DNA from 2 places in the Ensifer sp. ENS08 genome. Region 2 is predicted to be linked to the other one. Evidence: riboswitches for the same ligand, from Rfam matches in the RefSeq annotation. Region 2 holds a riboswitch; the other holds the start of a gene.
What was found. A riboswitch is a leader RNA that binds a small molecule or an ion and turns the genes downstream of it on or off. The one in region 2 is predicted to bind FMN.

Region 1: it holds a riboswitch for FMN, as region 2 does, so the genes downstream of both, IB272_RS06110 (6,7-dimethyl-8-ribityllumazine synthase) here and IB272_RS17470 (DMT family transporter) in region 2, are expected to answer to the same signal.

The regions. Positions count from the first base shown of each region.
Region 1 is NZ_JACVBF010000002.1:117,873-122,289, reverse strand. It holds gene IB272_RS06125 (ABC transporter permease subunit) at 1-311, shown strand, start outside; gene IB272_RS06120 (ABC transporter permease) at 308-1,090, shown strand; gene IB272_RS06115 (ABC transporter ATP-binding protein) at 1,102-2,163, shown strand; FMN riboswitch at 2,287-2,436, shown strand; gene IB272_RS06110 (6,7-dimethyl-8-ribityllumazine synthase) at 2,530-3,003, shown strand; gene IB272_RS06105 (low temperature requirement protein A) at 3,384-4,417, opposite strand, start outside.
Region 2 is NZ_JACVBF010000007.1:93,067-97,483, forward strand. It holds gene IB272_RS17465 (esterase-like activity of phytase family protein) at 1-1,566, opposite strand, end outside; gene IB272_RS17470 (DMT family transporter) at 1,634-2,548, opposite strand; FMN riboswitch at 2,636-2,818, opposite strand; gene hupB (DNA-binding protein HupB) at 2,943-3,218, opposite strand; gene lon (endopeptidase La) at 3,439-4,417, opposite strand, start outside.

The DNA.
Region 1 (4,417 bases), on a different contig from region 2:
CCGCCGAGATCCTCGGCGCCACCGGCCTGCAATACTGGCGCATGGTCGCCTTCCCGATCCTGCTTCCGTCGCTGCTCGGCACGCTGGCGCTGCTTTTCGCCAATGCCTTCGGCGCCGTTGCGACCGCGATCGCACTCACCGGCTCGTCGCTCTCGATCGTGCCGATCCTGCTCTTTGCTCAGATCCGCGGCGACGTGCTCGGCAACCCGCATCTCGGTTACGCGCTCGCCTTCGGCATGATCGTCGTCACCGGTATCGCCAACGCGATCTACATCTGGCTGCGCAGCCGCAGCGAAAGGTGGCTGAAATGAAGAAGATCTGGGCCTGGGGAGCCCTCGTTTTCGGCCTCCTCTATTTCACCCTGCCGCTCATCGGCATGACCAACTTCTCCTTGAAGATGCGCCGCGGCGAATACTCCTTCGACGCTTACCAGAAGGTCTTCGCCGACCCGCGTTTCCAGGAGACCTTCACCTACTCGGTGCTGCAGGCCTTGTTCACCATCCTCTTCGGTGTTCTGCTCGTCGTGCCGACAGCCTACTGGGTCCGCCTCAAGCTGCCGCGGCTGCGCCCCGTCATCGAGTTCATCACGCTGCTGCCGCTGGTCATCCCAGCGATCGTCATCGTCTTCGGCTACATCCGGCTCTACAACACCTCGAGCTGGCTGCCGTTGACGGGCTCGCTCACCGGCACCAACATCCTCCTGATGTTCGGCTATGCGACGCTTGCGCTACCCTACATGTACCGCGCAGTCGACACGGGCCTTCGCACCATCGACGTCGCCACCTTGACCGAGGCCGCCCAAAGCCTCGGCGCCGGATGGACGACGATCCTTGCCAAGATCATTCTGCCGAACGTGCTCGTCGCCGTGCTCTCGGGAGCCTTCCTGACCTTTGCCATCGTCATCGGCGAGTTCACCATGGCGGCCCTGCTAAACCGCCCGGCTTTCGGCCCCTACATGCAGCTCTTGGGCGCCAACCGCGCCTATGAACCGGCCGCACTCGCCGTCATTGCATTCGGCATCACCTGGGGCTGCCTCGGCCTCATCCAGCTCGTCTCGCGCTTTCAAAAAAGCGCGCCTCCTAAGGCCTGAGGACCGCACCCATGAGTTTCCTGTCACTCACCAGCATCAAGAAGTCCTTCGGCCCGGTTCACGTCGTGCACGATTTCAACATGGACATCGAAAAGGGCGAGTTCGTCTCGTTCCTCGGGCCATCGGGCTGCGGCAAGACCACGGTCCTGCGCATGATCGCCGGCTTCGAAAGCCCGACCAGCGGCAAGATCGTCATCAACGGCCGCGACCAGAACTCGCTGAAGCCCAACCAGCGCAACATCGGCATGGTGTTCCAGGCCTATGCGCTGTTTCCCAACATGAACGTGCATGACAACGTCGCCTTCGGCCTCAAGGTCGCAGGTACAGACAAGTCGGAGATCGACGCGAGGGTGAAGCAGATGCTCGGGCTGATCAAGCTCGAGCACCTGGCGGACCGCTTCCCCTACCAGCTCTCCGGCGGCCAGCAGCAGCGCGTTGCGCTTGCCCGCGCCATTGCGGTCAAGCCGCAGGTGCTGCTGCTCGACGAGCCGCTGTCGGCGCTCGACGCCAAGATCCGCGTATCGCTGCGCGAGGAAATCCGGCAGATCCAGCAACAGCTCGGCATCACCACCGTGTTCGTGACCCATGACCAGGAAGAAGCGCTGTCGATCTCCGATCGCATCGTCGTCATGAATGCCGGCCGCGCCGACCAGATCGGCACCCCCTTCGAGATCTACAACACGCCGTCAACGCGTTTCGTCGCCTCCTTCGTCGGCACGCTCAGCATCATCGAAGGCAAGGTCGCGGACCCGGCCGCGGGTGCCGTCACGATCGGCAACCAGCAGATCGCGCTGAAGGATCCGATTGCCGGCATGAAGGGCGGCGACAGCATTTCGCTGGCGCTTCGTCCCGAAGCGGGCTCGATCGCCGAGGGCGCCACGGGCGACACGTCGCTTGCCGGCGAGGTCGTCTCGACGAGCTTCCTCGGCTCGGTCATCCGCACGCGCCTTCGCGTCGGCGGCGACGTCATCTCCTTCGACATGTTCAACAATCCGGGTGTTGCCCCGCCGGTTTCCGGCGACAACGTCACGCTGCGCTTTGCCGCCAAGGATCTCTTGGTCATCCGCGAGTAAGCGGATTGAAAGCCATCGGAACGATTTCTTCCGATGGCTCCAAACACTGGAAAAATCTGTCGTGATTTCTGGCATTTTCGTCGCACCGTGCGTTTGACCGCGCGCGGTCGCGCTATATAGTCGCGTTGTTCTCAGGGCGGGGTGAAATTCCCCACCGGCGGTAGCGGCCGAAAGGCCGAAGCCCGCGAGCGCCTCAGGGTTTCACCCTGGGGGTCAGCAGATCCGGTCAGATTCCGGAGCCGACGGTCACAGTCCGGATGGAAGAGAGCAAGCAGCAACGTGGGTCCCCGCGACGGGACCTCGCGCGCATGCATGTTCGCCCGACGGGATCATTGGAAAACGCCAAACCCTGAAAGGCTTGAGACCATGACCATTCTTTCCCACCCCGCCGCCAAGATCGCGATCGTTCGTGCCCGCTGGCATGCCGATATCGTCGACCGCTGCGTCGATGCCTTCGTCACGCAATGGACGAAGCTTGGCGGGTCGGCCGCCGACGTCGAGATCTTCGACGTACCCGGCGCGCTCGAAATCCCGCTGCATGCGCAGACGCTGGCCAAGACCGGCCGCTATGCCGCGATCCTCGGCACCGCCTTCGTCGTCGACGGCGGCATCTACCGCCACGATTTCGTCGCCGGCACCGTGCTCGACGGCATGATGCGCGTGCAACTCGACACCAATGTGCCGGTGCTTTCCGCCGTACTGACGCCGCACAATTTCCAGGAAAGCGAACCGCTGATCGCCTTCTTCCGCGAGCACTTCGTTACCAAGGGTACGGAGGCGGCCAACGCCTGCGCCCAGATCCTCGATGCCCGCGCCAAGCTGGCGCTCGTCAACGCCTGATCCGCGAGATGCGGTTGAGGTTGGCTCGCCCCTCATCCGCCCGGTGAAGGCTTGCCCCTCATCCGCCCGGTGAGGGGAATGCCCCTCATCCGGCCTGCCGGCCACCTTCTCCCCGCGGGCGGGGAGAAGGACACAAGCGGCATCCTTGTCGCGCAAACTCTCTCCCCGGGGCTACCGAGAACGGCCTTCCACCCGGGTCCATCACAAACTCCGAGGCAGCTTGCGTTCTCGTTCCTTCTCCCCGCCTGCAGGGAGAAGGCTAGCGTGAGGGGGCAGCGGCAGGGGCGAACAGCGCCAAACGCTGCGCTTGAATCAACCTCTGAACCACCTGAATCGGCTCACCAGCTTGAGCCGGCAACGCGCTGTTTCGACTCGCAAAATCAATGCGCAGCCTCGTTCTTGCGCAGGCTGCGATCCAGTGCCGCCACGCGGTGCCGGTGCCCCGCCACCTCGTAGCCGACGATGGTGACGACGGGCGCGAGCATCAGGATGATCAGGCACTTGGCCATGTCGAGCCCGGCCATGGCCGCGACCACTGACGCGGCCAGCACCACTGCCGTGCCCGCGAGCAGCCAGAGATGCAACCGCTCCACCTGCTGCATAAGATAGGCGTACATCGCATAGAGCAGCCCGATGTAGCACGCGACGGGCACCGCAACGGTCAGCACCGTTGCGACCGAGCCAATATGCGCCTTGTGCTCGATGTAATAGGCCGCCACATGCAGGCCGGCGCCAGTCGCGACGATCGAGGCGAAGATCGGCATGTGGCCGTAGCCCCAGACGAAGGAGCGTTTTTGACGGTGCCGGTGCAGGATCTCGGCGCTCGGCAGCAGAAAATAGATCCACCACATGCCGAAGGTGAGCCCCGTCCCGGCGAGGCAGACGAGCGCGACATCGAGGTTCCAGCCCTGCCCTTCGACCACGGCCGAGATTGAGGCGACCGTGCCGACCACCCCTTCCCCAAGCGCGATGATCGCGAGCAGCCCGTAGCGCTCGGCGATGTGATGGGCATGCCAGGGCGTTCCGCCGTAGCGCATCTCGGCGACATAGGGGCCGAGCATCTCGATCGCCGTCAGCCCCACGACCATGACGAAGGTCACCAGCAGCGAGAAATCGAAGAAGATCAGAACGACCCAGCCGAGCTGGGCGAGGCTGATTGCTTTGACATAGGCCGTGCAGGCATCCCGTCGGGCCGGGTCCTGCCGGCTGGCGCGCAGCCATTGGAAGAGCATCGCCACCCGCATGACGACATAGCCGAGCACCATTATGCCGTTGTCGAGATGCTCACCCTTGTCGATCGACTCGAACATCGGCGGCAGGCCGATCGCAAGGATCAGCACGCCGACCATCTGCACCATGGTGACGATGCGGAATACCCAGTCGTCCGTGTCGTAGGCGGAGGCAAACCAGCTGA
Region 2 (4,417 bases):
GCCCCCTTCCCCGTCATTGGCGATGCCTTCGATGTCGAGCTTCTGCGCCGGTGCGCCATCGCGGGTGATGGCGAGCGCTTCGGTGATCAGCGCCGGCTTCTGGGTGGCATCGATGGTGAAGATCGTGGGCTGCGACGAGTAAACCGAATCGTTGACGGCGCGCAGGAAGCCGGGCTTGTCGGCGACGGCGGCGAGACCGGAGAGTGCGCCGAAGCCGATCGGCAAGCCATCCTTCTCGGCGGAGCGGATCTGCGGATAGACCGCTTCGCCCTCGGCACGCTCATAGATCATCACGTGCGAGCGCGCGCCGCCGTCCTCGACGAGATCGACTTCGTTTGCGGTCGCAAAGAGATTGCGCGCGGGGATCGCGACGGCGCCTTCCGGCGAGATGCCCGACGGCAAGAGCTGCAGCAACTCAGGCTCGGCGCCCGTATCCTTGTAGACGCCGACGATCGAGGCACGTTCGGACAGAACGAAGAACAGGTTGTCGTCACCGAACTTCGCCGCTTCCAGGCCCTCGGGCTCAACGCCCTTGGCCGAAGAGCGCTTCTCGGGATAGTGTCCGATGGCGGCAATCGCATGCTCGAAGCTCGCGCCCGATTCGAAGAGCACCTTGCCGGTGGTGTCGAAGATCGTGAAACCGCGCGAACCGCCTTCATAGTCGCCTTCGTTGGCAACGACGATGCGGTTGTCGTCGAGCCACTTCACCGCGTCGGGCTCGCGTTTGCGGCCCGGCTGCTCGTCCTTGAAGGCAATCGCGCCGTTGCGCTTGGTGTCGATGTTCTTGAGGTCGACCGTGCCGGCAGAGAAATGCGTCTTCACCGTTCCCGTCTTGCCGTCGATGATGACGATGTGGTTGTTCTCCTGCAGCGTCAGCGCGATCTCGTCCTTGCCGTTGAAGGAAACGAATTCCGGCTCCGGGTCTTCACCGGCGATTTCGGCAAGACCGGTCAGCGTCACGCGCTTCAGCGAACCGCAATCGGCAACACCATCCTTCAACGACAAGATGACGAGGTCGCCGGCCGGCATCTGCGGGATCTTGCCGTCGTTCAGCTCTTCATCGCGCTCGTTCTCGATGGCGATGGCCGCCAGCGTGCGGTCCTTGTTGACGGCGATCGAATCCGGCTGGCCGCCGAGATCGCAGGTCGCATCGACTTTCTTCGAGGCCAGATCGACGATCGCAAGAAGCCCCGAAGGCTTGACGAAGCTTTCGCGCGTGTTGACCGCGACGAGTGCCTTTGCACCGGCGATGGTGACCGAGGTCGGCTCGCCGTCAAAAGAGACCGTGCCGGCTGCCTTCGGCGCCTTGGCATCGGTGATGTCGATCAGGCCGACGCGCTTGCCGGGGCTGTCGGAATAGACAAGCGTGTTGCCGTCTTCGCTGGCCGTGATGATTTCGGCAGATGTCGGCGCCTTGCGCGCATCGCCTTCCGGCAGGTTATCGGCAACAGCAAAGGATGCAATGCGGTTGAAGACGGGCTCGGCCGCCGCAGGAAATGCTGCGGATGCAAGAAGAACGGCCGCAAGCGCGGTCACGCGCGAAGTGATGGTCATGAAATCCCCCATGTGCGAACACTGAAAACATGGGGGTTCTGCGCGATGCCGATGACAGCCGAATGACAACGCTTGGGTTTTACACCGTTCCGGTTGCAGGCGCGGCGCGCTCGCGCCGCATCTCGTTGCGCATGATGAACAGCGAGGCGCCAAGGATCAGCACTGCGCCGACCCAAAGATATCCTGTCGGCGCGTAACCGAAGACCAGCCAGCCCGCAAAGACGTTAAGCGGCAGCTTCAGATCGTCGAAGGGCTGCACATAGGCAGCGTCGGCAACAGTATAGGCGAGCGTCAGCAGATATTGTGCGACTACGGTCAGTATCCCGGCGAGCAGCAGGAAACCGAGTGCTGCCCCATCCGGCATGGTGAAGCCGGCCGAAAGCGCGATGGCGCCGTTGATCGGCGTCAGAAGCACAAGCAGCCATACGGTGATCGTTTCGGGGCGCTCGAGACTTGTGAGGCTCTTGGTGATGAGCGACGAAGCGCCCCACAACAGCGCCGACAGGATCGGCAAAAGGGCGGCCCAGCTGAAGCTGTCCGACCACGGTTCGAGAATGATCATCGCCCCGGCGAAACCGACCGCGGTTGCGGCCCAGCGCGCCGCGCCGACGCGTTCGCCGAGAAACAGGCGGGCGCCGAGGATGATGAAGAACGGCGAGGTCATGACCAGCGCGATCGCCTGCCAGATCGGCACGTGCGCCAGACCGGAGACCCAGGCCCCCACACCGAAGGCGGCCAGCACCACGCGCGCGACGTGACGCCAGGGATAGTCGGTGCGCATGGCCGACAGCCCGACGCGTCGCAGAAACGGCAGTGAGAAGAGGAAGGCGAAGGCATATTGCCAGAACGCCATGGCGGTGGCTGGAAAACCGAGCTTCATCGTCAGCCATTGGGTGACGACATTGAGGCCGGCGAAAGCGATCCCGGCCAACACCATGAAGCCAGCTCCGGCCATGGCGCGCGAGGAGGAAAAGCCGAGGGAAGTCTGATTCATGTCATGCACCCTGAAAGCGGACCAAACACAAATCAGGACGCATGAGCGCACGGCACGACGCCGGGCATCCCTGCCCTTCGTGCCAGCGACCATTCTCTTTCATCCGGACTATGACCGTCGGCTCCGGAGTTGCACCGGATCTGCTGACCCTCTCCCCAAAAATCGAGGAAAGGCGCTCGCGGGCTTGGGCCACCTTCGCGCGTCTCCAAGACGCCGCGCTGTCATGCCCTTACCGCCGGTGGGGACTTTCACCCCGCCCTGAGAATGGGCAAGCCCTAGAGCAAATGACGGACACCCGCAAGGGCTGCCCCAAAAATGCGAAAGGGTCCGGCTTGCGCCGAACCCTCGAATACCTGGACTGCCGGCCTCGTGTCCGGCCGCCAAGCAAATCTCATCAGCCGTTGACGGCATCCTTCAGGCCCTTGCCGGCCGTGAACTTCGGCACGTTGCGTGCCGGGATGTCAACTTCCGCACCCGTGGACGGGTTACGGCCCTTCGAGGCTTCGCGGCGCGAAACCGAGAAGTTGCCGAAGCCGACCAGGCGAATGTCGCCGCCGTTCTTCAGCTCAGCCTGGATGGTCTCGAAAACTGCATCAACTGCAGAAGATGCGTCGGTCTTGGAAAGTCCGGCCTTCTCAGCAACGGCAGACACGAGCTCATTTTTGTTCATGTTTCCACCCCTTTCAGATTGGTTCGAAACGACTGTGTTTTAAGGCGCGGCGGCTTGCGCTTCGCCCGCGTCTTGCCTTTCCCAATTGCGCCTAATCCCTTGGAATGCAAGGCTTGCAGGGCGCTTTTACAACAAAAAAGACCGGCCAATGGCCGGTCTTCCCAATTTTTCTGCAAAATGAGCGCCGCGCGAGCCGGCTGCACCCATTTTCAAGCGCCCGTCAGTGGGCGACGGAGGAGCCTGCTTCGTCCTGCGAATCAACCGGTGCTACGGTTGCCGGCTCGTTTGCCGGGTCCCAATCGATCGGTTCCGGCATGCGCACCAGAGCGTGTTCGAGCACTTCGCCCACCCGCGAAACCGGGATGATTTCGAGCGCGTTCTTCACGTTGTCCGGGATCTCGGCGAGATCCTTGGCGTTCTCTTCCGGGATCAGCACCTTCTTGATGCCGCCCCGCAGCGCTGCCAGGAGCTTCTCCTTCAGGCCGCCGATCGGCAGCACGCGGCCGCGCAGCGTGATCTCGCCGGTCATTGCAACATCCTTGGAGATCGGGATGCCGGTCATGATCGACACGATCGTGGTTGCCATGGCGACGCCGGCCGACGGGCCATCCTTCGGCGTCGCACCTTCCGGTACGTGCACGTGGATGTCACGCTTGTCGAACAGCGGCGGTTCGATGCCGAAGTCGATTGCGCGCGAGCGGACATAAGAAGCCGCCGCGGAAATCGATTCCTTCATCACGTCGCGCAGGTTGCCGGTGACGGTCATGCGGCCCTTGCCGGGCATCATGACGCCTTCGATCGTCAGAAGCTCGCCGCCGACCTCAGTCCATGCGAGACCGGTGACAACACCGATCTGATCGTCACGTTCAGCTTCGCCGTGGCGGAAGCGCGGAACGCCCAGATAGTCGTTGATGTTGGCAGCGTTCACTTCGACCTTCTTGGCCTTGCCCTTGATGATCTCGGTCACGGCCTTGCGGGCGAGCTTCATCAGCTCGCGTTCGAAGTTACGCACACCGGCTTCGCGGGTGTAGGTCTGGATGACCGCCATCAGCGCGCCGTCTGTGACCGAGAATTCCTTCGGCTGCAGCGCGTGGTCGCGGATCGCCTTCGGCAGCAGATGCCGCTTGGCGATTTCCAGCTTTTCCTCTTCCGTGTAGCCGGCGATGCGGATCACTTCCATGCGGTCCATCAACGGCGCC